DNA from 4 places in the Uliginosibacterium paludis genome. Region 1 is predicted to be linked to each of the others. Evidence: predicted binding sites of a transcription regulator. Region 1 holds the regulator's gene; each other region holds the start of a gene.
The links. Region 1 encodes FNR, which switches genes on or off when oxygen is low (the NO sensors DNR and NnrR bind a similar motif). Its sites were predicted from a motif close to TTGANCTAGNTCAA; they were not measured.

Region 1 (7,405 bases):
AAGGCCCCTCCGAGTTGCGGGGCTCTGATCAATCCGTAAACACCGAAACAGATCACGATCAGACCGGCAAGGAGCCTGAACCACCGTCCCCTGACGACATTTCGATAGCGCGCGAGCAAAACCCCCGCAAGCAGCAGATTCGGCAGCGTTCCGGCACCGAAAGCCAGCATCAGGCCTGCACCACGAGCAGCAGAACCGCTGACCAGTGCCAGAGACAATACGCTGTAGGTCATGCCACAAGGCAGAAAACCCCACAAGAATCCCACCGGCAGCGCCTGTTTCCAGGTTCGGACAGGCATGAAACGCCTAGTCAGTGGCTGCAATCTTCGCCAAAGGAACTGCCCGCCCTTTTCTACCCCTGCCAGTACGTGCGTGTAGCCCATCAGATACACGCCCATCGCAATCAGAAGAAGGTTGGCCAACACATACAGAGTCAGCTGGACAGGCAGGACATGATTGAAGAGCATGGTTGCGGAACCAACGGCCCCGACGATCAAGCCGGTCAGCCCATAGCTGACGATCCGGCCGCCGTTATAGGCCAGATTTCGCCCCCAGAAACCTTGTCCATTGCCGGAGCCACTCGCTGAAAGCGCCCCGACAATGCCGCCGCACATCCCGATGCAATGCGCGCCGCCCAGCAAGCCGATCAGAAAAACCGAAACAAAACCACTCGAGGAAAAATCAGCCACGGTGCACCTGAAGACATGTCATGGCCCATTGTAGCGGCTGTGTCAGATGACCCGGGAGTAACGTCGCTTTTCCCGGTCACTGCGGAGATAGCGATCAAATACCATGGCCACGATCCGGACGAGCATCCTGCCGGCGTCCGTAACTCGGATCCCCTGCTTGTCCATGTCAAGCAGACCTGCCGCAGCAAGCTCAGCCAGTTCCTGAAGCTCCGGCTCGAATCTGCCGACAAAATCAATGCCGTACCGACGATTGAAAATCTCATACGTCAGCTCGAAATCGCACATCAGCGTCTGAATGACCGCATTTCTCAGATTGTCATCCTCTGAAAGGGCCCAGCCTCTGAGCACAGGCAGTTCGTTGCGATCAAGTGCTGCGTAATAGGGCTCCAGATCACGGTGATTCTGGCTGAATGCCCCCCCCGCCTTGCCTATAGAGGAAACCCCGAACGCCAGCAAATCGCACTCAGCGTGAGTGGAATAGCCCTGAAAATTGCGTTGCAATCGACCACTGCGTTGCGCAACGGCAAGTTCGTCATCGGGTCGCGCAAAGTGATCCATGCCGATATAGACGTAGCCAGCCTTGTCAAGCCGTTCAATGGCCAGCGCAAGGATGCGGAGCTTCTCGTCGGGCGGAGGGAGATCCGCCTCATTGATCCGCCTCTGAGGCATGAAACGCGTCGGCAAATGTGCATAGTTGTAGAGCGCAATCCGGTCAGGCCGCATCCCGAGCACAGTGTTCAGGGTCGTCGCAAAGCGCTCCACGTTCTGGTGCGGCAAACCATAGATCAGATCGACACTGATCGACTGGAAACCCTCGGCACGGGCGGCAGCGATGACCGCGTGCGTCTCATCCACGCTCTGAATCCGGTTAACCGCAGCTTGCACCCTGGGATCAAAGTCCTGCACACCGACGCTCATACGGTTGAACCCTTCGGAAGCAAGCTGCGCCACCACCTCCGATGTCACCTTGCGTGGATCCACTTCAATGGAAAACTCCCCCTCCTCGGCCAGTTCAAAATGGCTACGAATGGAAGCCATCAAACGCCGGATCTCTGCCTGACTGAGAAAGGTGGGCGTCCCCCCTCCCCAGTGCATCTGCGTTACGACCCCACGCTGTGGCAGCAAGGCTGCCTGCAGCGCCATTTCCTTCTCCAGATAGGAAATGTAGCGCTCTGACAGAGAGCGATCCTTGGTGATGATCTTGTTACAGGCGCAGTAGTAACAGATGGTGTTGCAGAACGGGATGTGGAAATAGAGGGAAAGCGGGGACTTCACACCTGCCACAACCGTCTTCAGGCTGTCAGCCTTCGCATGCTGCTCGAACTCCTGCAGAAACCTGTCCGCCGTCGGATAAGAAGTGTATCTGGGACCTGGTATATCGAAGCGACGGATAAGGTCAGGATCGAAAATTATCGTCTGTTGCACGATTCAAGCTCATTTCATCAAGCAGATCACAATCTCAGACTTATACTGCAAAAACGTTGATGCCGATCAAGTCCCAAGGTACACTCACCGACGTGGACCAGAAAGTGAACATTACCCTGACACCCAACAACATCCGGATCGCTTGCAGCCAGTGCAACCTGCGAGAGCTTTGCCTCGCCGTTGGTCTGGAGGATAGCGACCTTCACAAGCTGGATGAGTTGGTCGTCAAACGCAAACTCAAGCGTGGACAGCAGTTGTACCGCGCTGGAGACGCTTTTGAAGCGATTTATGCGATTCGTACCGGCTTCTTCAAGACTGACATCCTGACGGAAGAAGGCTTGGAACAAGTGACCGGCTTCCAGATGGCTGGGGAAATTCTCGGCATGGACGGGATCAGCAATGATCGCCACGTCTGCAATGCCACGGCCCTGGAAGACAGCGAAGTCTGCATCATGCCGTACGATCAGCTTGAAGACTTGTCCCGTCATATCAAGTCTCTGCAGCAGCAGTTCCACAAGTTCATGAGCCGGGAGATCGTTCGCGATCAGAGCCTCATGATCCTGCTGGGTTCGATGAGAGCCGAGGAACGCATCGCGGCATTCCTGCTGAACCTCTCGCAGCGGATGCGCATCCGCGGCTACTCCGCCTCGGAGTTCCACCTGCGAATGACCCGCGAGGAAATCGGATCCTATCTGGGTCTCAAACTGGAGACCGTTAGCCGCGCCTTCTCCAAGTTCCATGACGAAGGGCTGATCGGCGTACAGCAGAAGTACATCCGCATTCTGGACGCCGACGGCCTCAAGGCGCTGCTCAATCACGCGCCCAGTTAAACACTGAACGCTTGAGCCCTGCTTCTTCGCGCGCCTCCCGGCGCGCGAATCGTTTCTGCCCCCTATCCTTGGACAAGGCAAGCCTCATAGCATGAGGGATTGTACGGGGCACCTCCATGCTGCTCGAGGCATACAATCTCATTGAACAGAGAGCCCCGTCACGCGTGTGACATGCGGCGGAATGGAGAGGCGAAACAGAACACACGCCCCGCTCCACGCCTCACGCCCGCCGTAGCCTTTTTTGTAAAAGGAGACTGCATATGTACAAGCACTTGCTCGTTCCAACCGACGGAACCGAACTGTCGTCGAAAGCGGTTGATAGCGCTGTCGCGCTGGCCAAAACGCTCGATGCACAGATCACATTCCTCTACATACAACCTGACTTTCCTCTACCCATTGCGGGCGAAGGCACGATGCTCGCCCCGGAAAGCAGGGAAGACTTTGCCCGGGGCACCGAAGAGCAGGCCCGCAAGATACTGAACGAAGCCTCCGAAGTCGCAAAGCGATCGGGCGTGGAAGCGAATGCGAAAACCGCGATCAGCGACGTGCCTTACGAGGTAATCATCGAAAGCGCTCAGCAGGAACACTGCGATCTCGTGTTCATGGCTTCGCATGGAAGAAAAGGACTGGCCGGACTCTTGATCGGCTCTGAAACCCACAAGGTTCTTACCCACTGCAAGATCCCTGTCCTCGTCTATCGCTAGAGGAAGGCCCAACTCCTCCACACCGCAATTGAATCTGGCAGCAAGGCCTGGACTCCCAGGAGCCCCGGCCTTGACTGACACAGACTCGAGATCCGCCAAGAATTTGCCCCAGCCTCTTTCAGATATAAAACCTCAGGGGTGCAAGGCCGCCTCACCCTTCAAGGGGAAAAGCTCGGCACCAAGGATTCTCCAGGTTCCCGCACCATCTGCCAGTGCCAGATTCCAGTGCCCATCCGGCAAGGGTGGCATCCTTGCCTCGTAATGATCACCGTTACGCGTCAACTTCAGGTTCCGATCATTCCCTGCTCTGACAGGACTCAGAATGTTCAATTCCAGAACATCCGGAAAGCTGATCTCGCGTGCAGCACTGACACGCAGCCGGATTACGCCATTTTCGTAAGACAACAGTCCGGAAACCCCCAACTGCTTGGCCATCTGCTGGCTTTCCAGAGAGCGATTGATCTCCAGACCCTGCTTGTAATAGTCCTCCGCAACCAGACCGTCGTTGGACTTCCAGGCGACATACCAGGTCGCCAATCCCGCAATGACCGCCGCGGCAGGCAGACTCATCAAAAACCAGGGCCAGCCTTGGCGATACCATGGCGCTCCAGCCGCCATCAACCGTGTCATGGAGAACTCCTCTTCAAGGTGCGATGAAAACGGCTTTTTCCCGAATTTCCAGCGATGGATCGTCAGCTGCCGTCACGATGAAAAACACGGAATGGGAACCTTTGCTCAAGCCATCCGCGGGAACACGAACCCGTACGGGCACTGACCTGTTCTGAGCGGCTTCGACCTGAAGAGTTCCCGCCCCATCCAGACGCACGCCCTCGGGTCCCGAAACACCGATCGTCAAGACTCTTGGGGCCTCACTCATGTTCATGAGGTTCAGCACGTAAACGTTCTCAATCAGCCCGCCTTCGATTTCGCGCGTAATGATTGACCGATCCTTGATGACATCAAGACGCAGCGGTGTGCGGGTAGCCAGCGCCCACACGAAAGCAATGCAGATCACGCAGAGCGCAGCGCTGTAGATGAGAATCCGCGGCCGCAAGACGTGCCGGACGATATCAGCCCTTCCCCAATGCTGTTTGATTGCGTTTTCCGTGGAATACCGAATCAAACCTCTGGGGCTCCCAACCTTGTCCATTACCTGATCACAGGCATCAATACACGCAGCACACCCAATACATTCGTACTGCAATCCTTTACGGATATCGATTCCCGTCGGACAAACCTGCACGCAGATGCCGCAATCCACGCAATCACCAAGACCCTGGGCTTTAGGGTCACTCCCCTTCCGGCGCGACCCCCTCGGCTCGCCTCTTGCCTCATCGTAGGTGATCACCAGCGTATCGGGATCGAACATCACCCCTTGGAACCGGGCGTAGGGACACATGTACTTGCATACCTGCTCACGCATCACCCCGGCCATCAGATAGGTGAATGCGCTGTAAAACAGGATCCAGAACAATGCCCAGCCACTCACAGAAAACTGGATCAGATCAGCCAGCAATTCGCGAATCGGGGTGAAATATCCGACGAAACTTATGCCTGTCCACGCAGACAAGGCAATCCATGCGACATATTTCCCCCCCTTCCTCCAGAGTTTCTGCAGAGAAAACTTCTGGCCATCAAGCTTCATCCGCTTGCCGCGATCGCCTTCGAATTTCTGCTCAATCCAGAGAAAAATTTCGGTATAGACCGTCTGAGGACACGCGTAGCCACACCAGAGTCGCCCTGCGGCAGCGGTAAAAAGGAATAGCGAATAGGCGGAAATGATCAGGATGACCGAGAGGTAAAAAACATCCTGAGGCCAGAACACCCAACCGAAAATATAGAATTTTCTCTCGGCAAGGTGCAGCAGGAAGGCTTGCCGTCCGTTCCAGGGCAGCCAGCACATGCCATAGAAGACCAACTGTGTCAGCCACACCATGCCCCAGCGCCAACGCGCAAAAACCCCCGACACGGCTCGCGGATAAACCTTCTGACGGACCTCGTACAGTGAGTCCTTGTCTTTCGACGGTTGCTCAGCGGTCTCTGTCATCCAATCATCTCCGATCGCCCGGAGCCGCGAGGCGGCAACGGTTCTTTCAAAAATAAAAAGGGGCGCCGAAGCGCCCCATTCTGCTTCAACGCCTTACTTTGCTTGCGCTTTGGACAGTCCCAGTACATATGCGGCAAGCAAATGCACCTTTTCGTCTCCCAGTCGCTCGGCAAACGCCGGCATCTGGTTGGTTCTACCATTGGTGACAGTCTCAATGATAGTCGCCTCGGTCGAGCCCCAGAGCCACACACGGTCCGTCAGGTTTGGCGCACCAAGAGCCTGATTGCCCTTTCCTTCCGGGCCATGACAGGCCACGCAGGTCGTCATGAAGGTTTGCTTGCCACGCTGGGCACGCAGCGAATCATGAGCAAGACCCGAGAGTGAGCGCACGTAGTTTGCAACATCCTTTACGCCGTCTGCACCGAGTGCTGGCCCGAACGGCGGCATGGCTCCCATGCGCCCGCCCTTGATGGTAGTCCTGACAGTCTCCGGCTCGCCACCGTGCAACCAGTCCGCGTCCGTCAGGTTCGGAAAGCCCTTGGCCCCGCGAGCGTCGGCGCCATGACACTGGGCACAGTAGGTGAGAAAGAGGCGCTGCCCCATCGCTTGGGCTTCAGGGTCTGCAGCAACTGCGAGCAGATCCTGCTTCATGTACTTGTCGTAGATGGGCTTGACGACGGCGTCCTCAGCCGCAACTTCTGCCTTGTACTGCCCAACGGCACTCCAGCCGAATTTGCCTTGCCAGCGTCCGAGGCCTGGGTAAAGCGTGAAGTAGGCAATGCCGAAGATCAGCGTCAGCCAGAACAGCCACATCCACCAGCGAGGCAAGGGATTGTTGTACTCCTGCAGGTCTTCATCCCAGATGTGGTCATGCAGTTGCACAGGCCCTTTGACCCGGCGGGTCATGTTGGATGCCAGCACCCAGATGCAGAACAGCAGACTGAGAACAACAAGACCTGCCACATAGTAATGCCAGGTATCGCTGACAAAATCGCTCATGACGCGTCTCCCCCTGATTTCTGTCCCGTGACAGGCACTGAACCCATCTCTTCTCCGTCCATGAACGGCAGCATGGCGGCTTCTTCAAAGCCCTTTCTTGCAGCCTTGCTGTAGGCCCAGAAAATGATTCCCAGGAAACAGCAGAAACCAGCAGCCGTAACAAGCGAGCGAACCAGATTGATATCCATATCAACTCACCCCTTACTTGGCACTCTTGATGGCGGTACCGAGTCCCTGAAGGTAGGCAACAAGCGCATCAAGTTCGGATTTGCCTTCGAGTGCTGCGGGAGCCTCCGAAATTTCGGTATCGGTATAGGGAACCCCCACCACCCGAAGCGCCCTCATCTTGGCTTGAATCGTGGCCTTGTCTGCCTCTTTCACCGGGCGATCCAGCCAGAAAAATGCCGGCATATTGGATTCGGGTACGACGTCCCGCGGATTCAGCAGGTGGGCACGCTGCCATACGTCGGAGTACCGTCCTCCAACTCGTGCCAGATCGGGGCCAGTCCGCTTTGAGCCCCACTGGAAGGGGTGGTCATAGACGAACTCACCAGCGACCGAATAATGGCCGTAACGTTCAGTCTCAGCCCTGAACGGACGGATCATCTGGGAGTGGCACAGATAACAGCCTTCGCGAATGTAGATATCGCGCCCCGTCAAACGCAGAGGATCATAGGGCTTAACCCCCTCGACCGGCTCAGTCGTGGAGTG
Region 2 (7,405 bases), on a different contig from region 1:
AAGGCATCGCCTGCTGCACGGCGTGGCCGGTTCCAAGCTGCTGCGCCTGCTCGGCCCAGACAATATCGGGCGCTGAAAGCGCTGCTCGCACCTGCTCGCCGCCGTGGCCATAGACCACGCACAGCGTGGCGGGCTGCAGCGCGCGCGCCGCATCCAGCACATGGGCCAGCATGGCCTTGCGGGCGACGGGTTGCAGGACCTTGGGCAGGCGGGAATTCATGCGCTTGCCCTGACCGGCAGCGAGGATGGTGATCTGCATGATGTAGGTAGTGTCCGTGAGCCTTGCGGAGAGGCGCGAATTGTACCCCGCGAGCCCATGGCCGGTTTTGCGGCGCTGCGTCATCAATTTGCATCATGGTTTGATGAACATCACTCGGCGCGGCATGTTCGATAGCTAGTATTCATTCAGACGGATAAAAGCCATGGATATCACCAATCCCCCGCTCGACACGCTGGAAAACATCACTTTCGACGAGATCAAGGTCGGAGACAGTGCCGTGCTGTCACGCACCGTGCGTCGCGAGGACATCCAGCTCTTCGCCGCCGTCTCGGGCGATGTGAACCCCTCGCACCTCGACGACCTGTATGCGCGGGACATCCCGGGCGGCGAAGTCACCGCGCACGGCATGCTCTCCGGCGCGATGATCTCGGCGCTGCTGGGCAACCAGTTCCCCGGCCCCGGCACCGTCTACGTCAGCCAGAACCTGAATTTCCATGCCACCGTGCATATCGGCGACACGCTGACCGTCAAGCTTCAGTGCGTCGAAAAGATCCCGGCCGCCAAGCAGGTGCGCATCGCCTGTCTGGTCAGCAACCAGGATGACCGGCTGATTGTGGATGGCGAGGCCGTGGTGGCCGCACCGCTGAACCGGATCCGCCGCGCCCGGGCGCCGCTGCCCGAGATCACGGTGACGGACCGCCAGCGTCGCTATGAAGCGCTGATCGCGCTCAGCGAAGGCTTGCCCGCCGTCCGCATGGCGGTGGCCCACCCCTGTGACGCGGAATCCCTCAAGGGCGCCTTGCAGGCCATGCATGAGGGCCTGATCGTGCCGGTGCTGGTCGGGCCGGGCAACCGCATCCGCAAGGTGGCCGAGGAGCTCGGCGAAGACCTGACCGGTGTCGAGATGATCGAGGCCGCGTTCAGCGTGGAGTCGGCCGAAAAGGCCGTGACGCTGGCCCGCGAAGGCAAGGTGGATGCCCTCATGAAGGGCAGCCTGCATACCGACGAGCTGATGAGCCAGGTGGTAGACAAGACGCATGGCATACGCACCGCACGACGCATCTCGCATGTATTCCTCGCAGACGTGCCGCGCTATCCCCGCCCGCTGCTGATCACCGATGCGGCCATCAACATCCAGCCCGAGCTGGCCGACATGGTCGACATCGTGCAGAACGCGATCGATCTCGCCCATGCCATCAACATTCCGAATCCGCGCGTCGCCCTGCTCTCGGCGGTGGAAACGGTCAACCCCAAGATTCCCTCCACGCTGATCGCTGCGGCGCTGTGCAAGATGGCCGACCGTGGCCAGATCCGCGGCGGAATCCTTGACGGCCCGCTGGCCTTCGATAATGCTGTGTCCCCTTTTGCAGCGCGCACCAAGGGCATCGTTTCCGAGGTGGCCGGCAATGCCGACCTGCTGGTGGTACCGGACCTGGAATCCGGCAACATGCTGGCCAAACAACTCGAATACCTCGCCGGCGGCCTGCTGACCGGTGTAGTGCTGGGTGCTCGCGTACCCATCGTGCTGACCAGTCGCGCGGACAGGGCGGATGCCCGGTCGGCGTCCTGCGCTGTCGTCAAGCGTCTTGTAGCTCACCGCCTCGCAGCGGCAACCCTCTAAGTTCTGGAGAAAGAGAAAGCAATGAAGTCCCTCCTCATCATCAATGCCGGCTCCTCAAGCCTGAAGTTCGCCGTCTTCAACCTGCCGCTGGTCAAGGACGCTCCGTCCGTTTTCCGTGGCCAGATCGACGGGATCGGTGCCAACACCCAGTTCGTCGCCAAGGATATCGACGGCAAGACGCTGCTCGACACGACGATCAAGTCTCCGGAAGGCACCCCGCTGGAAGCCCAGCAGGAACTGGCGCTGACTTCGCTGCTGGACTGGGTTGAAGCCCAGAACGTCGAGCTGGCCGCTGTCGGTCACCGCGTGCTGCAGGGTGGCGAGAAGTACTCCGCTCCGGTGGTGGTCACGCCGGAGGTGTTCAAGGTGCTCGAAACCTTCATCCCGCTGGGCCCGCTGCACCAGCCGCACAACCTGCGCCCGATCCGCGTGCTGGCGGCCAAGTACCCGAACCTGCCGCAAGTGGCCTGTTTCGACACCGCCTTCCACCGCACCCAGCCGCTCGAAGCCCAGACCTATGCCATCCCGCGCAAGATCACCGCTGAAGGCGTTAAGCGCTACGGCTTCCACGGCTCGTCCTACGACTACATCTCCCGCCAGCTGGACGAAGTGATCGGCGCAGAGAAGGCCAAGGGCGCCGTGATCGTGGCGCACATGGGCAATGGCGCTTCGATGGCTGCGCTGCGCGACGGCAAGTGCGTCGCCACCTCGATGGGCTTCACCGCCATCGAAGGCCTGATGATGGGCACCCGCACCGGCTCGATCGACCCGGGCGTGCTGCTGTACATGATGGAAACCCACGGCTACGGCCCGAAGGAAATCTCCAACTTCCTGTACAAGGAATCGGGCCTGCTGGGCGTTTCCGGCATCAGCCAGGACATGCGCACGCTCGAAGCCTCCGACGCGCCCGAAGCGAAGGAAGCGCTGGAGCTGTTCTGCTACCGCGCCGCCCGCGAAATCGGCTCGCTGATGATGGCTGCCGGCGGTCTCGACGCCCTGGTGTTCACCGGCGGCATCGGCGAGAACTCGCAATTCGTGCGCAACAAGGTGATCGGCTACCTCGCCTGGATGGGCGCTTCGATCGACGCCGAACTCAACAAGGTGCGCGGCAAGGCCCACACCATCCACACCGCTGACTCGAAGATCGCCGTGGCGGTGATCCCGACCAACGAAGAATGGATGATTGCGCATCACGCCGTCAGCCTGCTGGGCCTCTGAGCCCTCGGCAAGCAGTTCAGGGGCCATCCTTCGGGATGGCCCTTTTTACAGCGGCAGGCCATGTCCCTTCCGCAGCGCTCCGCATCACCCTGCAGCACCGGTTTGTTTGTCTCCCCCTGCCCAAAAAGAAAGAACGGATCAGCAATGGAACACAGAATCGTCAACTTCGGCGAAGTCCTGCTCAGGCTCACGCCACCCGGTTTTCTCAAGCTTTCACAAACGAACACCTTCGCAGCCACCTTTGGCGGCAGTGAAACGAACTGCGCCGTGTCGCTGGCCCATTTCGGCCTGAAAAGCGATTTCGTCACCCGCTTCCCGAAGAACGACATCGCCGAAGCCTGCCTCGCCGAACTGCGCTCGCATGGTCTGGGTACCGGACACATCGTTTTCGGCGGAGAGCGTCTCGGTCTCTACTATTACGAAAACCCGGCCGCACAGCGAGTCTCCAAGGTGGTCTATGACCGCGCGAACTCCTCCTTCGCCACGCTGCAGGCCGGCATGATCGACTGGACGAAAGTCCTCGCGGGCGCGACCTGGTTCCACTGGTCCGGCATCGGCCCCGGGCTCTCGCAAGGCATCGCGGACTCCACGCTGGAAGCCATCCGTGCAGCCAAGGAGCTGGGCCTGACCGTGTCCTGCGACCTCAACTACCGCAAGAATCTCTGGCAATACGGCAAGAGCGCGCTCGAAGTCATGGCGCCGATGCTCGCCCTCACCGACGCGCTCTTCGGCACGCCGGGCGAATACAAGGTGGCCTACGGCGTCGGCTCCGCGCCGGCTTACAAGGTGCGCACGGCGGATGAAGCCATCGATCTGGCCGGCTGGGAACGCTTTTTCAGCGAGGTGGAAGCCAAAGCCGGCAAGGACAAGAAATTCTTTGTCGCCCTGCGCAACACGCTGGACGCCAATCACCACATCCTGACCGGCCTGCTGTGGAGCCAGGGCAAGCTGATCCCCGCGCGCACGCATGCCATTGATCACGTTGTCGACTGCGTTGGCGTGGGTGACGCCTTTGCTGCCGGCATGATCTACGGCCTGATCCACTACCCGGCGAGCGACGCCCTGGCGCTGGAATTCGCGGTTGCAGCCGCCACGCTGAAGAACACCATCTACGGTGACTTCAACCTGGTCACTGCCGATGAAGTGAAGGCCCTGATGCAAAGCGACGGCAGCGAAGGCATCTCGCGCTGATGCCGAACGCATGAAAAAAGAGCGACCCGCGGGTCGCTCTTTTTTTGCCTCGCGGCTGGCGCTCAGCCGGCGGTTGCGGCGGCCCGCGCCTGGGCTTCCAGCTCGACGTCGAGCACGTCCCAGACTTCGTTTTCCTCGAATTCCACATGCTGCTCGAGCAGATGCACGAACTTGACCAGCATTTCGGTCGTCGGCTTGTCCAGCGCCTTTTCCATTGCCCGCATCGCTTCATGCTGCGCAAACACCTTGTCGGCCAGATCGTCGCGGCCGGCTTCGCGCAGCATCGGCAGCGCATAACGCTCTTCCTCGACGAAATGCGGATCGAGATCGCTCACGAACACCTTGCGCACCCGGCGTACCACCTCCGGCAGATCGGCCTCGCTCTCGGGATTGGCGCCACGCACGGCTGAAATGAAGTGCATGACGGCCTGATGCTCCTGGGCAAGGTGCTTCAGACGAAGATTCAGTTTTCTCATGACGAGGCTCTCGGTGTGTGAAGTCGGGGCAGCCGCTCAGGGACTGACCTCAGTGATTGTTGTGAGGTGTAGCAAAGCATAACCCGCCGCACCGGCGCTTGATTGGCATCAACATGCAGGCCAGAAATCCATGCAATACGCGTGGCCATCACGACGCGCCCCTTGCCCGCAGACCGTCTGCCTGCGCTCTCGGCTACACTCGGGCCACACCAACGACTTTCCCGATAATGGCCATGGCTGATACCCCCGCTACGATCTATCTGAAGGACTACACGCCGCCCAACTGCCTGGTGGACCAGGTCACGCTCGACATCTCCATCCATGCAGGTTTTGCACGCGTGGCCGCGCGCCTGGCCATGCGGCGCAACCCGGTCTCGGCCGGTGGCCCGCTGAAGCTCGACGGCGAAGACCTGCAACTCGAATCCCTCTCGCTCGACGGCCAGCCGCTGACCGCAAGCGCCTGGCGCCTCGAGGGCGAAACTCTGGTCATCGACGAAGTGCCGGATGCCTTCGTGCTTGAAACCGTGGTCCGCATCGATCCTGACCAGAACACCCAGCTCTCCGGCCTGTATCGCTCGAAGGACGGCTACTTCACCCAGTGCGAGGCACAGGGCTTCCGCCGCATCACCTACTACCCGGACCGTCCGGACGTGATGGCGAAGTTCGTATGCACTCTGCATGCCGACAAGGCCAGCTTCCCTGTGCTGCTCGCCAACGGCAACCCGGTGGCGCAGGGCGACGAAGACAACGGCCGCCACTGGGCCACCTGGGAAGACCCGTTCGCAAAGCCCGCCTACCTGTTCGCCTGCGTCGCCGCAAAGCTCGACATGGTGGAGGACTATTACGTCACCACCTCCGGCCGCCGCGTGCGCTGCGCGGTGTATGTGGAGCCTGGCAAGCTCGACCAGTGCGATCACGCGATGGCCGCGATCAAGAAGAGCATGAAGTGGGATGAAGACGTGTTCGGTCTGGAAATGGACCTCGACCACTACATGATCGTTGCCGTGGGCGACTTCAACATGGGGGCGATGGAAAACAAGGGCCTGAACATCTTCAACACCAAGTACGTGCTCGCCCGCCCCGACACCGCCACCGACACCGACTACCAGAACATCGACCGCGTCGTCGCGCACGAGTACTTCCACAACTGGACCGGCAACCGCGTGACCTGCCGCGACTGGTTCCAGCTCTCGCTCAAGGAAGGCCTCACCGTTTTCCGCGACCAGCAGTTCGGCATGGACATGCATTCGGCCGGCGTGACCCGCATCCAGGAAGTGCGCGGCCTGCGCGCCGCGCAGTTCCCCGAGGATGCCGGTCCGATGGCCCACCCGATCCGCCCGGCCAGCTACGCCGAGATCAACAACTTCTACACCGCCACGGTGTATGAAAAGGGTGCGGAAGTGATCCGCATGATCCACACCCTGATCGGCAAGCAGGCGTTCCGCCGTGGCATGGACCTCTACTTCCAGCGCCATGACGGCCAGGCCGTGACCTGCGAGGACTTCATCTCGGCCATGCAGGACGCCTCCGGCAAGGATCTTGCCCAGTTCCAGCGCTGGTACAACCAGGCCGGTACGCCGAAACTCGTGGTGCGCAGCCAGTTCGATGCGGCCGCCCGCCGCTACACGCTCGAGGTCACGCAGCAGTTCCCGGCCACGCCCTATGAAGAACGCATGACAAAGGACGGTCTGCCGCAAGCGCGCGGCCCCTACCACCTGCCCATCGTGATCGGCCTGCTGGATGGCGAGGGCCGCGAGTTGCCGTTGCGCCTCGAAGGCGAAACGTCACCCGTGGGCACGCAGCGCGTGCTGGAGTTGCGCGAAGCACAGCAGCGCTTCGTCTTCGAAGACGTCGCCACCGAGCCGGTGCCCTCGCTGCTGCGCGGATTTTCCGCGCCCGTGCTGCTGGATTATCCGTACAGCACCGCCCAGCTCACCCACCTGATGGCCTACGACACCGATGCGGTGAATCGCTGGGAAGCCGGTCAGCGGCTGGCCACCGGCATCCTGCTCGAAGGCGTGGCCGCAATCCAGGCCGGCAAGACCACGAACGACTGGATCCCGCAGGACTACATCACCGCCCTGGCTCGCCTGCTGGGCTCGGCCTTCGTTGAAGGCGGCGATCCGGCCCTGGTGGCCGAGGCGCTCAATCCGCCCTCGGAAAACGTTCTCGCCGAACAGATGGAAGTGGTCGATCCCGACGCCATTCACGGCGCCCGCATGACGCTGCTGCGCACCCTTGCCCGCGAGCTGCGCGAAGCCTTTCTGGCGGCCTATCTCGAACTCGCAAGCGACGAGCCCTATTCACCCGAAGGTGAACAGGCCGGGCGCCGGGCGCTCCGCAACGCCTGCCTGAGCTATCTCGCCCAGCTCGATGAAGCGGGCGCGCAGGCGCTGGTCGTGGGGCACTTCGAGCAGGCCGGCAACATGACCGACACCTTCGCGGCGCTGGCCAGCCTCGCCAGCCTCGACATTCCGGCCCGCCATGTCGCGCTCGACAGCTTCTATTCGAAGTGGCGCGACGAAGCGCTGGTGGTCGACAAGTGGCTGCAGGTTCAGGCGCTCTCCCGTCTGCCCGGCACCACGGCCGATGTGCGCGCACTGATGACGCACCCGGCCTTCGACATCCGCAACCCGAACAAGGTCTATGCGCTGGTTCGCGCCTTCTGCGCCGCCAACC
Region 3 (7,405 bases), on a different contig from region 1:
GATCGGGGTGAGGCAAGTGTCCCTGCGGAGGCGTCGGGCGATGCCGCCAGAAGCCCGCCATTCCTGCGACAGTTTGCCGCCAGGGCCCTGTCAGGGGCAACCGGCGCCTGCCGCCCTGCGCTGCACACACCCGGCGGACGCCACTACACTGGCGGTCTCGTGTTGAAGCGCTGATGCCATGCACCTCGTGAATTTCACTCCCTGGAGCGCACTCGCCGGCGGTGCGCTGATCGGTCTGGCGGCGGCGCTGCTGGCGCTGTGTTGCGGACGCATTGCCGGGATCAGCGGCATCGCCGGCCAGCTGCTGACGCGCGGCACGCCGGATCGCCTCTGGCGCATTGCCTTCCTCGGCGGGCTCCTGGCCGCGCCCTGGCTGCTGCGCCTGGTGAGCGACTCCGGCACTACGCCGCACAGCGCGGCCTCGCCCGGAATGCTGCTCGGCGCGGGCCTGCTGGTGGGCCTCGGCACCCGGATGGCGAATGGCTGCACCAGTGGTCATGGTGTCTGCGGGCTCGCGCGTTTTTCGCTGCGCTCGCTGGTCTCGGTGGCGAGTTTCATGGCCGCCGGGTTCCTCACCGTGTGGCTGCTCCGCCATGTGTGGGGTGGCGCATGAAGTCGCGTGCGGCCGAGGCCGCGATCGCCGCGCTGTGCGGGCTCCTCTTTGGCCTGGGACTCATCCTGAGCGGCATGACGGACCCCGCGCGGGTGCAGGATTTTCTGGATCCGGCGGGCAGCTGGAATCCCTCGCTGGCCTTCGTGATGGCCGGTGCCATCGGTGTGGCGGTGCTGCCTTTCCAGTGGCTGCGCCGGCGGCAGCGGACGCTTGGCGGGGCGCCGCTGCAGTTGCCGGCATCCCACGGCATCACGCCGCGCCTGGTGCTGGGCAGCGTGCTCTTCGGAATCGGCTGGGGCCTGGCCGGCTTCTGCCCGGGCCCGGCGCTGGTCGGGCTCGGCTCGGCCTGGCAGCCGGCACTGATCTTCTGTGCCGGCATGCTGGGGGGCTTCGGGCTTTTCAGCCTGCTGCCGGGTCGCCCGGGCTGAATGGCGTCGGCGACCGGCAGGTCTCAGGCGGCGCGGCGGTCACTGCCGATGTGGAAATCGATGACGACGCGGCCGACGCCCTCGATCTGCTCGGGGCGGACGCGGTCGCCGTAGCGCTGGGCAATCTGGGCCAGCAGCGACTGCGGATCCTGATCGTTGATGAAACGCATGACGGTGCCGGCTTCGAGCCTGTCCATGACGCCGAAGAATGCGGTGTGGCGAACGCCGGCACTGATGCCGCGTGCGTCGAATACCTGCGTGTTGTTGCGGTTGATGGTCTCCATGATGTTTCCTCCTTGTCCGGTTTCCGGGGTGCTCCTTTCTGATGGACCGCGGGCTCCGGGCTTGGTTCATTCAAAAACTGCCAGCTGCCCTGTAGGACGGTGCTGACATTCGCCGCCCGCCTCGTCTGATCGTCGCTCCCGCGCGCGCAGTGCATCGTCTGGGGCAGGAACAGGTGCATCGCGGAAGGATCGGACATGGCAGACGCTGCGCAGGGCGGGAGCGATCCCGAAGATCGACACATCGTGGCGCTGGCCACCGGCAGCTTCGTCGGCGCGCTCGGGCTCTACATGAGCATTGCCGGCGGCTGGCTGGCAGTCAGCGGCGGTTCGCTCTACTACCTGATCGGCGGACTGATGCTGATGGCATGCGGCGTCATGCTTGCGCGGCGCCACCCGGCCGCCACGCCGCTGTATGCGGCTTTTCTGGCGGCCACCCTGGTGTGGGCGCTCTACGAGGTGGGGCTCGACTGGTGGCAGCTCACGCCCCGCGTGCCGCTGTGGTTCGTGATCGGCGGCTGGCTGCTGCTGCCAGGGGTGTGCCGCGCGCTGGGCACCCGGCCCTCGCGCACGCTGGCGCTGGTGATGATCCTCTGCGTGGGCACCGGTCTCGCCACACTGGCCGCGAATCCGCACGAGGTGGCCGGCAAATGGGATGGTCCTTACACCCCGGCTCCTTCGGGCCTCGCCATGGCCGGCGCCGACTGGCCCGATTACGGCGGCACCTCGGCCGGCCAACGCTTCAGCACCCTGGATCAGATCACGCCGGCGAATGTGGCCGACCTCGAGCTGGCCTGGCACTTTCGCACCGGTGACGCGAAGAACGGCGGTGACCCCAATGAAACCACCGACGAGAACACCCCGATCAAGATCGGCAACACGCTCTACGCCTGCACGCCGCACAGCATCCTGATCGCGCTCGACGCGACCGAGGGCACCGAGCGCTGGCGTTTCGATCCGAAGATCCAGAGCCCGGTCGGCTTCCGGCATTTCGCCCACATGACCTGCCGCGGCGTGAGCTACCACGCCGATCCGGTCGCGGTCTCGAACAACCGGCCCTGCGCGAGCCGGATTTTCCTGCCCACCGCAGACGCCCGCCTGATGGCAGTAGATGCGCGCAGCGGCAAGGTTTGCGAGGGCTTCGGCGACCACGGCCAGATCGATCTGCGCCGGGGCATCGGCGCCTTCAAGCCGGGGGGCTACTACTCCACCTCGCCGCCGGCGGTGGTGGGCAATGTCGTCGTCATGGGTGCCCACGTCACCGACAACAGCTCAAATGACGAGCCCTCCGGTGTGATCCGCGCTTTCGACGCGAAGGATGGCCATGAGCTCTGGTACTGGGACGCCGGCCGGCCGGAAGACAATTCACCCCTCAAGCCGGGCGAACGCTACCTGCGCAATTCGCCCAACATGTGGTCGATCATGAGTGCGGATCCGGCGCTGAATCTGGTCTATCTGCCGATGGGCAATCAGACGCCGGACCAGTGGGGCGGCGAGCGCACGCCCGGTGCCGAGATGGTATCGGCCGGCGTCGTGGCGCTGGATGTACGCAGCGGCCGGATGGTCTGGCACTACCAGTTCACCCACCACGACCTGTGGGACATGGATGTGGGCGGCCAACCGAGTCTGGTCGATCTGCAGACGCCGCAAGGCCTGCGTCCGGCACTGATCGCCTCGACCAAGCAGGGCAGCATCTATGTGCTGGACCGCCGCGACGGCACGCCGATCTTTCCGGTCGCCGAAGTGCCGGTGCCGCAGGGCACCGTGCCCGACGATCATCTGTCGCCGACGCAGCCGATGTCAGCCGTGCACTTCCGCCCCGAGCCGCTCACCGAGGCCTCGATGTGGGGCGCCACCGCGCTCGATCAGCTGTGGTGCCGGCTGCGCTTCCGCTCGCTGCGCTATGAAGGCCCTTATACCCCGCCCTCGCTGCAGGGCTCGATCGTGTATCCGGGCAACTTCGGCGTGTTCGACTGGGGTGGCGTCAGCATCGATCCGCTGCGCCAGCTCGCGATCGTCAGCCCCGCCTACATGGCCTTCTACTCGCGCCTGATTCCGAAGGGCAGCGACGACGGCCGCAGGGAAGCCGTCAGCGAACGGGAGGGCGAGCAGCGCGTGGACGGCATTCCGTATGACTTCGACATGGGCCCGCTGCTGTCACCGCTGGGTCTGCCGTGTCAGGCGCCGCCCTGGGGTTATGTGGCCGCGGTCGACCTGCGCAGCGGCAAGACGCTCTGGCAACACCGCAATGGCACGGTGCGCGACAACTCGCCGCTGCCCCTGCCATTCAGGATGGGCGTGCCCGCGCTGGGCGGCATGGTCAGCACGGCGGGCGGCGTGAGCTTCCTCTCCGGCACGCTGGACCAGTATCTGCGCGCCTACGACGTGGCCACCGGCACCGAGCGCTTCCGCGCCCGCCTGCCCGCCGGCGGCCAGGCCACCCCGATGACCTACCAGGATGCGCGGGGGCGGCAGCTGGTCGTCGTCGTAGCCGGCGGCCACGGGTCACTCGGCACGAAGACGGGCGACCACATCATGGCCTGGGCCCTGCCCAAGGAGCCGGGCCAGCCGGCACGCTGAAAGGCTTCACGCCTGCCCGGCTGCGCACCGGGCAGGCGTGGTCGCTCAGTGGCTGCAGCCGCAGCCGCCCGAGCCACCGCACGAACCGGCGCCTTCACCAGCCTGCTGATAGGCATGGATGTGGAAATCGATCACCACCGGGCCGCTGCGGTCCACATATTCCGGACGGACCTGATCGCCGTAGCGCTGCGAAATCTGCGCCAGCAGGGGCAGCGGATCGTGGTCGTTGATGAAGCGCATCACCTCGCCGTCTTCCAGCGCTTCGATCGCACCGAAAATCGCCGAATGACGGAAGCGCTTGCTGATGCCGCGCGCGTCGAAGACATGGGTATCGAGATGGTTCTGGCTGCTGCAATCCATGATGTCGGACCTCGTGAAACAGGGGTTGAAAACCGGATTGTGGGCAAGGCAGGCACGCCATTTCCTTGATCCGGGACAGGTTCGCGGAGCCGCCCGGGAACCGTCATGCCGCCCCTCCCCCGGACGCTTTGCCGACTGACCGCCGCACATGCCCGAGCCCCTGGCGGGAACGGTTCGGACCGCAGGCAGGTCGAATCGGGGCGAGCGCCGTCGCGTGACCTGCCCCTCAGGGCAGGGGCAGTCAAAAGTCTGACAACACAGGCTCTCCGGCCCATACGGCCAACCGCGCTCCGGCGCACCGGGCAAGTCTCGACTTCAGCCAGCAGGTCAAGGTGATAGGCTGCGCGCCCGCTCTGAAAACGTCATGAAAACCCGATCCGCACAAAAAAATGCCAGCACAGTTGCATGACAACTCAAACGCCGTAAAGGCGCCCGGGCCGCACAAGCGCTTGAAACGATAATGCGGCGCCCACCGATCCGCGGCCGGACCGCTGTACCCGGACCGGACGGAGCCGTTGAAACGAACGAGAATCCCGCCAGATCGACACCGATCGGAGCCATGCCTTGAGGTGCACCTTGCCCGCACTTTGCCGCCCTGCAGACCACTCCGGTCAAGACCGGTCCGCCGGCCCTGCCGCCCCGCCTGCACGCCCTGCCGGGGCGGGCGCGCTGCTGCGCGCCGGGCTGCGCATGCTGGTGCTGCTTGCGGCCGGGCTCGGCCTGCTGCCGGCCCAGGCCGCGCTGCAGTCGGTCGGCTTCTATTACGGGGCAGACACCCGGCTGCAGGAATTCCACGCCTTCGACGTCACCGTGGTCGACCCGGATCACGGTTTCGACCCCGAGCTCTGGCGGCGCGGCAGCGGCGAGCTGTATGCCTATGTGAGCGTGGGCGAGGTGCATCCCTCGCGCAGCTGGGCCGGCGAGATTCCGCAGAGCTGGAAGCTGGGGCGCAACGAGGCCTGGGCCTCGACGGTAATGGACCAGCGCAATCCGGCCTGGCGCGAATTCGCGCTGACGCGCATCTTCGCGCCGCTGTGGCAGCGCGGCTATCGCGGCTTCTTCCTCGACACGCTGGACAGCTACCAGCTGGGCGGAGCCGCCGCCGACCCGGCCGCCCAGCAGGCCGGACTGGTGAGCCTCATCCGCGCGTTGCGGACGCGTTTCCCGGGCATCCGGCTGATTGCCAACCGCGGCTTCGAACTGCTGCCCGACATCGGCAGCGAGCTCGAGGCGATCGCCGCCGAGTCGCTCTATCGCGGCTGGAACCAGAGTGCGCGGCAATACCGCGAGGTGCCGGAGGCCGATCGCGAATGGCTGCTTGCCCGACTCGAAGAGGCCCACCAGCGCTATCGCCTGCCGGTGATCGTGATCGACTACCTGCCGCCTGCGCAGCGCGCGCAGATGCGCGATACCGCCCGCCGGATCCTGCAGCACGGCTTCATCCCCTGGGTGGCCAGCGGCCAGCTCGACACCCTGGGCATGAGCCGCATCGAGGTGATGCCGCGCCGCATCCTGATCCTGCATGACAGCCGCGAAGCGCCCGGCATGCACTATCGCGCCGCCCACCGCTACACCGAGATGCTGCTGAACTATCTGGGCTATGTGGCCGACTATGCCGACGTCAACAAGCCACTGCCGGTACCCGATCCGGGCGTGTACGCCGGCCTGCTGAGCTGGTTCGACGGCGGCCTGCAGACGGCCGCGGCCAGCCGTTACGAACGCTGGCTCGCGGCCCGTCTCGGCGAGGGTTTCCGCATCGCGATGCTGAGCGACCCCGGCCTGCCGGCCACCAGCAGCGTGCTGGGCCTGATGGATCTGCAGGCGGCCCCCGAGCCGGACGGGCGGGTCGAGATCCTCAGCCGCAATGCGGCCATCGGTTATGAAACCGAGCCGCTGCCACGCCGCCAGCTGCTGCAGCCGCTGCGCCTGGCGCCTGGCAGCGGGGTCAGCTGGCTGCGTCTGCGCGACGCCCGCGGCCAGCTCTATGATGGCGCCGGCATCACCCGCCAGGGCGGCTTCGTCTGGCGCCCCTTCGGCGTGGCGGGCGACGACGACAACGGCCGCCGCTGGGTCATCGACCCCTGGCGCTTCCTGCAGCAGGCGCTCGCCCTGCCGGCCATGCCGGTGCCCGACACCACGAGCCTCGCGGGCCGCCGGATGTTCTTCGCCCACATGGATGGCGATGGCTTCGCCTCGCGCGCCGAGTTCCCCGGCAGTCCCTTCGCCGCGCAGGTGATCCTCGACCAGGTGATCCGCCGCTATCCGGGCGTGCCGCACACCATGTCGGTCATCGAGGGTGAAGTCTCGCCGCAGGGCATCTATCCGAAAGACAGCCCGGCGATGGAAGCCATCGCGCGGCGCATCTTTGCCCAGCCGAATGTGGAAATCGCCAGCCACACCTATTCCCACCCCTTCCGCTGGGTGAAGGTGGAGGCCGGCGACGCCAGCGCCGATGCGGACGCCGACTACCACCTCGACATTCCCGGCTATGTGCCTTCGCTGGCGCGCGAAGTCGAAGGCTCGCTAGCCTATGTGCGCACCCTGGCGCCGGCCGGCAAACCGGTCAACATCCTGCTCTGGAGCGGTGACGCCGCGCCCACGCCCTCGGCCATCGCCTGGGTGAGCCGCGATGGCCTGCTCAACATGAATGGCGGCAGCACCATGCCCACCCGCGAGAAGCCCAGCCTCACCCGCATCTCGCCGCTGGGTGCGCGCCTGGGCGGGCATTTCCAGGTCTTCGCTCCGATCACCAACGAGAACGTCTACACCAATCTCTGGCGCGGCCCCTTCTACGGTTTCGCGCATGTCACCGAAAGTTTCGAGCTCACCGGCGAACCTCGCCGCATCAAGCCGGTCGACATCTACTACCACACCTACTCCGGCAGCAAACCCGCGGCGCTGCGTGCCTTGCAGAGTGCTTATGACTGGGCGCTGGCGCGGCCGCTGCACCCGGTCTACGCCTCCGAATTCATGCGCATCGCCACCGACTTCAATACCGTCGTCATAGCCCGCGATCTGCAGCAGGCGCGCTTCAGCGTGCGCAATGCCGGCAGCCTGCGCTCGCTGCGCATGCCGGCCGAGCTGAACGCGCCCGCGCTGGCAGACAGCCAGGGCCTCGCCGGCTGGGCCGACGGGCCGGACGG
Region 4 (7,405 bases), on a different contig from region 1:
GCTTCATCGGGTGTCAGGCGGGCGAAAGCCGGCGCCAGCACCTTGTCGAAGGACGGCATGGGCTGCGGCTCGAAGCGGGTTTCGGGCAGGGCCCAGCGGTCGAACTCGCGGTCGAACACCGACAGCGCGCCGAAGAAGAAGCAGACCATCAGCACATAGCCGAGGGCGAGGCCGAACCAGGTGTGCAGCCAGGCCATGGACTGGCGGAAATTGGCGAACATCGCGCGCTCCTCAGGACAGGATCATGCGCTGCAGCTCAAGCGCGATCAGGTTGAACAGCAGCGAGCCGCCCAGCAGCACGGCCCACACGCGAAGCGTGCTGGGCGCTGCGAAGGCCCACATGACGATGCCGCCAAACAGCAGCACACCCAGCATCAGGGAAGCGGTTTCGGCGTCGTGGAACTCGCTGCCGAGCGCAGCAAGGCCCGCCGTAGCGAAGGCCACGAAGCTCCATGAAGCCGCCCAGCCACCGATCACTGCAGCCAGCACCCGGAGCGGGATGTCGAGGCTTTTCAAGGGAAAAACGGAAGTCCGGTCCATCTTGTTCTCTCTGCTGTTGATGCCATTTTCATAAACCGACAGGCGTTTCATGCGACAGGCCCGCCCGGTACGGAACCGGACAGGCCTGCAGGTCCGGGTTCCTCGAACCCGGTGCGCCCTCTTCCGTCAGGGACGGAAATCAGAGCTTGTAGTCGAGCGTCAGGTAAGCACTGCGCGGCTCGCCATAGACAGCGCCATAGGCGATGCCGGTGACATACTTCTTGTCAAACAGGTTGTTCAGGTTGAGCCGGGCGGACAACTCCTTCGTGATCTGATAGCGGGCGAAGGCGTCCGACACGAAATAGGCATCCTGACGTGCGCCACCGGTCTTCCTCGCGTCGGAATTCCAGCGGGTAGCAAGCCCCAGACGCAACTCGGGCAGGCCCGGCACGGCGCTGTCGAAGCGGGCCTTCACCTGCGTGCGCGGCACCCATTCGTAGATGTCGTTGCCATCCGGCCCGGTCAGCTTGAGGCGGGTGAAGCCCAGCGCGAGATTGGTCTCGCGCGCGAGCTTGCCGGTGGCTTCGAGCTCGAAGCCGGTGGACTTCACGTCTTTCGGCACGTAGTAATAATTGCCGGCCGCATTCAGGCCCTCATAGGTCGCCAGCCCTTCCTGCTTCGCGCTGAAGACCGAGGCGGTGGTGAGCAGGCGCTTGTCCAGCCAGTCGGCCTTCACGCCGACTTCGCGGTTCACGCCCTTCATCGGGTCGAGGTAGGCGCCATTGATGTCGGTCTGGTCCTGGTTCTGGAAGATCTCGGAGTAGGACACATAGCCCAGCAGGTTGCGGGTGATGTCCCAGGTCAGACCGTAGTAGGGGCTGGCCTTGCGGGTGTCCGGATACTCGGTGGTGGTCGTGGCCGAACCGTAGCGCGAGCTGCCTTCGCGCGAGAGCTTCACTGCATTGATGCCGAGAATCGCGCGCACCTCGTCGCTCAGCGCAAGACGGGTCGCGCCATAGAGGCGGGTCAGGCGCTGCTCGCTGCCGGTGCTCGGCGAGCGCTCGCCCCACTTCGGTTCCTTGTAGACGCTGCCGCCGAACGGGAAGGCCGGCAGCGGGTTCAGCATGTCGCTGGTATCCACCGCCCAGGTGTCGGTGTCTACCTTCTCGATGGAATGGCTCAGGCCGGTGATCAGCTCGTGCTTGCGACCCAGCAGGCTGAAGCTGCCACTGAGGTTGAGATCGAAGAGATCGCTCTCGGTGGTGGTGAAGCTGCGATAGGGCCAGCCGACCAGGCCGGTGTTGTCATAGTTCAGCGAGCCGGTGGTAGGCGAGTAGGCGTAGAGCAGTGCGGTCTCTTCCTCGGCATGGCGCTTGTTGTAGGTGAACTTGGCTTCCCAGTTGTCACCGAGGAACTGGGTGTATTCGACAAAGCCGGTGGTGGACTTGGTGTTCCAGTAGGTCCAGTCCTGCGAAGTCGAGGCATTGGTGTCGAAGCTCGCCTGGCTGCCGTCCGGATAGTTCAGCGTGAGCGAGCCCCACATCGGCGATTTCTGGTGATTGTTCTGATCGGTCACACCCACGGTCAGCACGCCGCTGCTGCCGACCTGTGCGTCGACCACGCCATAGAGCGTGGTGTTGCGATCGTTCAGGCTGCGGGTCCAGGAGTTCTTGTCCTGCTGGATCAGCACGACGCGGCCGGCCACGGTGCCGTCTTCGGTGAGCACCTTGTTGTAGTCGAGCGCCACGCGCTTCTTGTCCCAGGAGCCGCCTTCGAGCAGGAACTCGCCCTGGTCCTTGTTGGTGGGGCGCTTGCGCACATAGTTCACCGTGCCAGAGGCATTGCCCACGCCGGTGAGCAGGCCGTTGGCGCCACGGATGACTTCGATCTTGTCGTAGAGGAAGGTGTCTTCCTTGCCGACCACTGTGCCCCAGCTGTTGGTCATGCCGAGGCCGTCGACCTGCGTGAGCTGGATTTCATAGCCGCGCGACTCGAAGGTGGCGCGGTTGGTTTCGTACTGCTCCACATTGATGCCGGTGACCATCTGCAACGCCTTGTTGCTGTCGGTCACGCCGTAATCCTGCATTTCTTCGCTGGTGAAGGTGGTGATGGACTGCGGAGTCTCCTTGATCTCCATCGGCAGGCCGGTCGCGCCCTTCGAGACGCGGTTCTCGCGCAGGCTGGTCACCGTCATCGCCGGCAGCTCGGTCGGCTCGGAGGCGGTGCGCGGCGGCTTCCTGACGAGCACGGCACTGCCATCCACACTGGCTTCCAGACCGCTGCCCGCCAGCAGGCGATCCAGCGCCTGACGCGGGGTCAGCTGGCCGGAGACCGCCGGCGCCGTCTTGCCGGCGACCAGATCCGCCGCGAAGGAGAGCTGCAGATTGGCCTGACGGGCCAGCTCGTTGAGCGCCTGGCCCAGCCCCTGAGCCGGAATGTTGAAGGCCACTGCGGCCAGCGTGGCGCTCTGGGCGTGCGCCGGAGTGATCTGACCTGCTGTCAGGGCAAGGACGAGGGCGACGGCGGCGGCCATCGGTGCCGGAGTGAAACGCGTGTTCTGCAGCGCTGCGCGCATGGAAAAAACTCCTGAATCGGGGGTGTTGGATGCCGGACCCGGCCGTGCGCCGGTAGTCCTCCTGCAGGAGAAGACGCAGCACGCAACAGAAGCCTCATGTTGCAAATGAGAATTCTTCCACTTTTTTTCAGGGCGTGTCGGCAACCACTTCGGTGAGCCCGCCCCGCGCGACGAGTCGCACCGGCAGGATCTGCGGCAAGGCCCTTGCAAACTGCTTCGACTGCCCCACGCCGAAGCTGCCGCCCACCTTCAGCGCAGCGACCGCCGGGTCACGCACCACCAGCCCGGTCGGGCCATAGCGCTCGAACTCGGCAATCGCATCGGCCAGCGGGGTCTGGTCAAAACTCACCCGACCACTGCGCCAGGCCGCTACCGACGCGGCGCTGAGCGGCGTGACCTCGCCAAAGCGGTCGTGCCCGTCCACCACCAGACGCTGGCCGGCGGTGAGCAGGCGCTCGGGCTGGGTCGTGGCCGGATCCGCCGAGGCCACGCGCACCCGGCCTTCCTCGACTTCCACCACGGTCTGGCCGGCGTCGCGCCCGCTGCCGGCATGACGCACCGAAAACCGGGTGCCGACCACCGTGATCCGCAGCCCTCCGGCCGTTACATGAAAAGGGCGTTCGGTGTCGTGATGCACGCTGAACATGGCCTCGCCCTCTTCCAGACGGACTTCGCGATGCGCACGATAAAGACTCACATCGAGCCGGGTCGCGGTGTCGAGCGCCACCCGGCTGCCATCGGCCGGCGCATCCGGCAGCACCACCGCCAGTTGCTGACCGCGCACGGTGGCATAGGTCTGCTCGAAAAGCGGCTGTTGCCGCCAGGCCTGCCAGCCGAACCAGGCCGCGCCGCACACCACGAAGGCCAGTGCCGCCAGCGCGGCATGCGGCAGGCACAGCTCCAGCCAGCCCGCCCAGCTGCGGGGCCGCACCACGGTACCGCGCACCGGCCCGGAAGCCGCCGCAAGCCCTGAGCCCCCGGGCAGCCGGGCCGGCCCCGCCAGCCCCTGTCTGAGTGCAGCGCGCTCGCCGGCGGGCAGTTGCTGCAGATCGCCGAAGGTGCGGTCCATGTCGTCCAGCGCCTCGCCATGCCGCGGATCGGCCGCCAGCCAGTCGGCCAGCGCCCGTTCGCCTTCGGCGTCCAGCCCGTTGCGGCGGCGCAGGGCCCAGGTCGCGGCCTCGAGCTCGACCGGATCCTGGCTGCGGGCGAAGTCCTCGAACTCGCGCGCTTCGGCATCAGCGGAGTCGGCAGGCAGGGGGTCGGCGGGAAGCGGGTTCATGGCGGGGGCAAAGGCGGGCTGATGCAGGGTGGACGCTCGGGGAGGGCGGCGCCCTCACCCCCTGCCGGCGGATTGTACGATCGGGCAGGTCATGCCCCGGGCCGGGCGGCCCCGGCGGCAAGGCTGCGCTGACACTGGCGGCAGGCCAGCATGCCGCGAACGATGTGCTTCTCGACCATGCTGACCGACACCGACATCTGCCGGGCGATCTCCGCCTGGCTCAGCTCGTCGAACACATACAGCACGAAAGCCTCACGGCAGCGCGGCGGCAGCGCCTCGATCGCCGCCACATAGGCCTGGATCACCTGCTGCGAGGCCAGCGCGGCCTCCGGTTCAAGATGCCGCGGCGCCGGCGGATGCTGGGCCTCGGGCACGGCGTCCAGCGCTTCATGCCGGCGCACGGTATCGCGGCGGTACTGGTCGACGATCAGGTTGCGCGCGGTGCGGTAGAGCAGCGCCCGCATGTCGAGCACGACCTGCCCGGCGCCCTGCGCGGTGAGCACGCGCAGAAAGCTCTCCTGCGCGAGATCGGCCGCCAGTTCCCGGTCATTGACCTGATGCGTCAGGAAGCTCAGCAGCTCGCGGTGATAGCGCTCCAGCACGGTGAATCCACTCAGACCGGTTGAACAGACGAGACGCCGGTGGCGCCCGGAAACATTTGACAATAAGAATTGTTCTCATTTAACCACATTGCCATCGATTTGTGTCAGGGCGGACGCGCCCGACCGCGCCGGGGGGCTTGACCCGGGTCAATTACAGTCGCCTCAAGCGATTCGCATACTCCGGGCACACCCTGCCCCGATTCCTTGCACGGACTTTGTCACCATGAGCACTCCCCGTTTCGACCAGTTCCTCACCGCCGACCATCGCGCCTGCGACGCCCTGCTGGGCGAGCTGCGCAGCGCCGCCCGCGCCGGCGACTGGACAGCCGCCCGCGCCGCCCTCGCCAGCCTGCAGCACGATGTGCTCGCCCACTTCGCCGCCGAGGAAGAGATCCTCTTTCCCGCCTTCGAAACCCGTACCGGCATGAGCTGCGGCCCCACCCGGGTGATGCGCATGGAGCATGAGGAAGCCCGCGCGCTGCTGCAGGATCTGGCCGACGCAGTGGCCGATTCGGACGCCGACGGCGTGCGCGGCCACGGCGAAACGCTGCTGATCCTGCTCCAGCAGCACAACATGAAGGAGGAAAACATCCTCTATCCGACCGCACTGAATGTGGCGCAGAACGATGCGCCCGCGCTCAGCGAACAGATCATCGCGCGCCGCCAGGCATGACGCCCCTGCTCGACGTTCGCGGCCTGCCGCCCTGCGAGCCCTTCGACCGGATCATGGCCGCGCTTGATGTGCTGCCGGCCGGCGCCGTGCAGGAAGTGCTGATCCACCGCGAACCGGTGCCGCTCTACGACTGGCTGCGCGACAACGGCTTCGCCTGGAAAGGCGGGCCCGAGCCAGCCGCGGATGGCGGCACGCAATACCGCTTCTTCATCCGTCAGGCCTGAGGCCGCCATGCAGATCGTTTCCACCGAAGCCTCGCCTGCGCCGGGGCTTTCCTTCGCGCATTTCATCGCCGGCCTCGGCGGCATGCTGGCCGCCGCGCTGCTGCTGGCCTGGCAGCCGGAGGCCCTCCTGACCCGCTGGCATCCGGCCACGCTCGCTGCCGTGCATCTCTTTGCGCTGGCCGGGATGATGCCGGTGATGCTGGGCGCGCTGTTCCAGTTCGTGCCGGTCGCCTGCGGCCTCGCGTTGCCGCGCTTCGGTGCCGGAGACTGGCTGCTGCTGGCCGCCCTGCAGACCGGTGCCGGCGGACTCGCGGCCGGCTTTCTGAACGGCAGCGTGCTCAGCCTCTCGCTGGGCGGCAGCCTGGCCCTGCTCGCACTGCTGACGGCCGGCGCCCGCCTGGCCTGGGCGCTGTGGCGGCAGAAACTCTCCGCTGCGCTGGTGGCCAGCCTGCGCCGCGGCGCGCTGGCGCTCTTCGCCACGCTGGCGCTGGCCACGGTGCTGCTGGGCGTGATGAGCCATGGCTGGCAGCTGCCTTTCATGGCGCTGGTCGACTGGCATGCGCAGTGGGGGCTCGCCGGCTGGATCGGCGGCCTGATCGCCGCGGTGGCCGGCATGGTAGTGCCGATGTTTCATGTCACGGAAAACTATCCGCAGCGCTGGGAACGGGCCCTGCGCCTGCTGCTGCCGGCGCTGGTCTGCAGCGGACTCGGCATGTTGTCCGGCCAGGCCTGGCTCGCCTGCCTGGCGGTCATCCTGCTCGCGGCGCTTGCCGCCGGTTTCGGCCTCATCAGCGCACGGCGCGTGCTGGCCTCCAGGCGCGGCGAGAAAGACGCCTTCCATTACGGCTGGCTGCTCGTCGCGCTGCTGGCCATGCTGCTCGCGCCGCTGGGGCTCGTCGCGCATTTCTCGACCGATCCGCGCTGGGGCATGGCCTTCGGCATCACCGCGCTGGCCGGTCTGGGCGGGATCACGGTCAGCGTGATGCTCTACCGCATCGTGCCCTTCCTGATCTGGCTGCACTGGCAGCGTGCCAACAAGGCCCGCGCGCGCCTGCCGCTGTTGCACCGGATCGTGCCCGAAGCCGGCCAGCGCATCGAGCTCGCGGCCGAAGCCCTGGCCGTCGGCCTGCTCGCCGCGGCCACGTTCTTTCCGGCCCTCGCCCTGCCCGCTGCGACGCTGCTGGCGCTCGCCCGGCTGGGCCAGATCCTGCTGCTGAGCCACGCAATGCTGGACTTCCGCGAGCGTCTGGCCGTGCTGCGCAGCCTGCCGCCGAAAGTGCGCCCCGCCAGCCACTGACCGGCAGGCGCCCGGCCGGGCGTGTCATCGTTCCGTCATGATCCGCCGGGCCCGGGCCGCTACACTGCGACCATGGATCTCCCCACCCTCAGCCGCCGCGCCACCATCGACGACGTGGCCGAGCTGGCCGGCGTTTCGCGCTCGGCCGTGTCACGCACCTTCACCGCGGGCGCCAGCGTGTCGCCCCGGATGCGCGAGCGCGTCGAGCAGGCCGCCGGCGCGCTCGGCTACAAGCCCAATGCGCTTGCCCGGGTGCTCACCACCCGGCGCAACCG

Region 2: the regulator FNR is predicted to act here: its motif matches at 4,825-4,838, upstream of ABDB87_RS18065 (hemerythrin domain-containing protein).
Region 3: the regulator FNR is predicted to act here: its motif matches at 4,328-4,341, upstream of ABDB87_RS05980 (DUF2249 domain-containing protein).
Region 4: the regulator FNR is predicted to act here: its motif matches at 5,074-5,087, upstream of ABDB87_RS08790 (hemerythrin domain-containing protein).

What each region holds. Positions count from the first base shown of each region.
Region 1 is NZ_JBDIVF010000003.1:97,607-105,011, reverse strand. It holds gene ABDB87_RS09310 (sulfite exporter TauE/SafE family protein) at 1-689, opposite strand, end outside; gene hemN (oxygen-independent coproporphyrinogen III oxidase) at 732-2,114, opposite strand; gene fnr (fumarate/nitrate reduction transcriptional regulator Fnr) at 2,174-2,944, shown strand; gene ABDB87_RS09295 (universal stress protein) at 3,205-3,648, shown strand; gene ABDB87_RS09290 (FixH family protein) at 3,781-4,278, opposite strand; gene ccoG (cytochrome c oxidase accessory protein CcoG) at 4,292-5,695, opposite strand; gene ccoP (cytochrome-c oxidase, cbb3-type subunit III) at 5,789-6,694, opposite strand; gene ABDB87_RS09275 (cbb3-type cytochrome oxidase subunit 3) at 6,691-6,882, opposite strand; gene ccoO (cytochrome-c oxidase, cbb3-type subunit II) at 6,896-7,405, opposite strand, start outside.
Region 2 is NZ_JBDIVF010000011.1:33,697-41,101, reverse strand. It holds gene glmU (bifunctional UDP-N-acetylglucosamine diphosphorylase/glucosamine-1-phosphate N-acetyltransferase GlmU) at 1-259, opposite strand, end outside; gene ABDB87_RS18080 (bifunctional enoyl-CoA hydratase/phosphate acetyltransferase) at 423-1,841, shown strand; gene ABDB87_RS18075 (acetate/propionate family kinase) at 1,863-3,059, shown strand; gene ABDB87_RS18070 (PfkB family carbohydrate kinase) at 3,204-4,250, shown strand; gene ABDB87_RS18065 (hemerythrin domain-containing protein) at 4,313-4,726, opposite strand; gene pepN (aminopeptidase N) at 4,960-7,405, shown strand, end outside.
Region 3 is NZ_JBDIVF010000002.1:203,815-211,219, forward strand. It holds gene ABDB87_RS05960 (YeeE/YedE family protein) at 179-613, shown strand; gene ABDB87_RS05965 (DUF6691 family protein) at 610-1,041, shown strand; gene ABDB87_RS05970 (DUF2249 domain-containing protein) at 1,065-1,325, opposite strand; gene ABDB87_RS05975 (membrane-bound PQQ-dependent dehydrogenase, glucose/quinate/shikimate family) at 1,521-3,902, shown strand; gene ABDB87_RS05980 (DUF2249 domain-containing protein) at 3,948-4,262, opposite strand; gene ABDB87_RS05985 (bifunctional glycoside hydrolase/polysaccharide deacetylase family protein) at 4,839-7,405, shown strand, end outside.
Region 4 is NZ_JBDIVF010000002.1:804,665-812,069, reverse strand. It holds gene ABDB87_RS08815 (PepSY-associated TM helix domain-containing protein) at 1-221, opposite strand, end outside; gene ABDB87_RS08810 (hypothetical protein) at 232-591, opposite strand; gene ABDB87_RS08805 (TonB-dependent siderophore receptor) at 680-3,055, opposite strand; gene ABDB87_RS08800 (FecR family protein) at 3,183-4,334, opposite strand; gene ABDB87_RS08795 (RNA polymerase sigma factor) at 4,424-4,999, opposite strand; gene ABDB87_RS08790 (hemerythrin domain-containing protein) at 5,160-5,609, shown strand; gene ABDB87_RS08785 (DUF2249 domain-containing protein) at 5,606-5,833, shown strand; gene ABDB87_RS08780 (hypothetical protein) at 5,841-7,130, shown strand; gene ABDB87_RS08775 (LacI family DNA-binding transcriptional regulator) at 7,203-7,405, shown strand, end outside.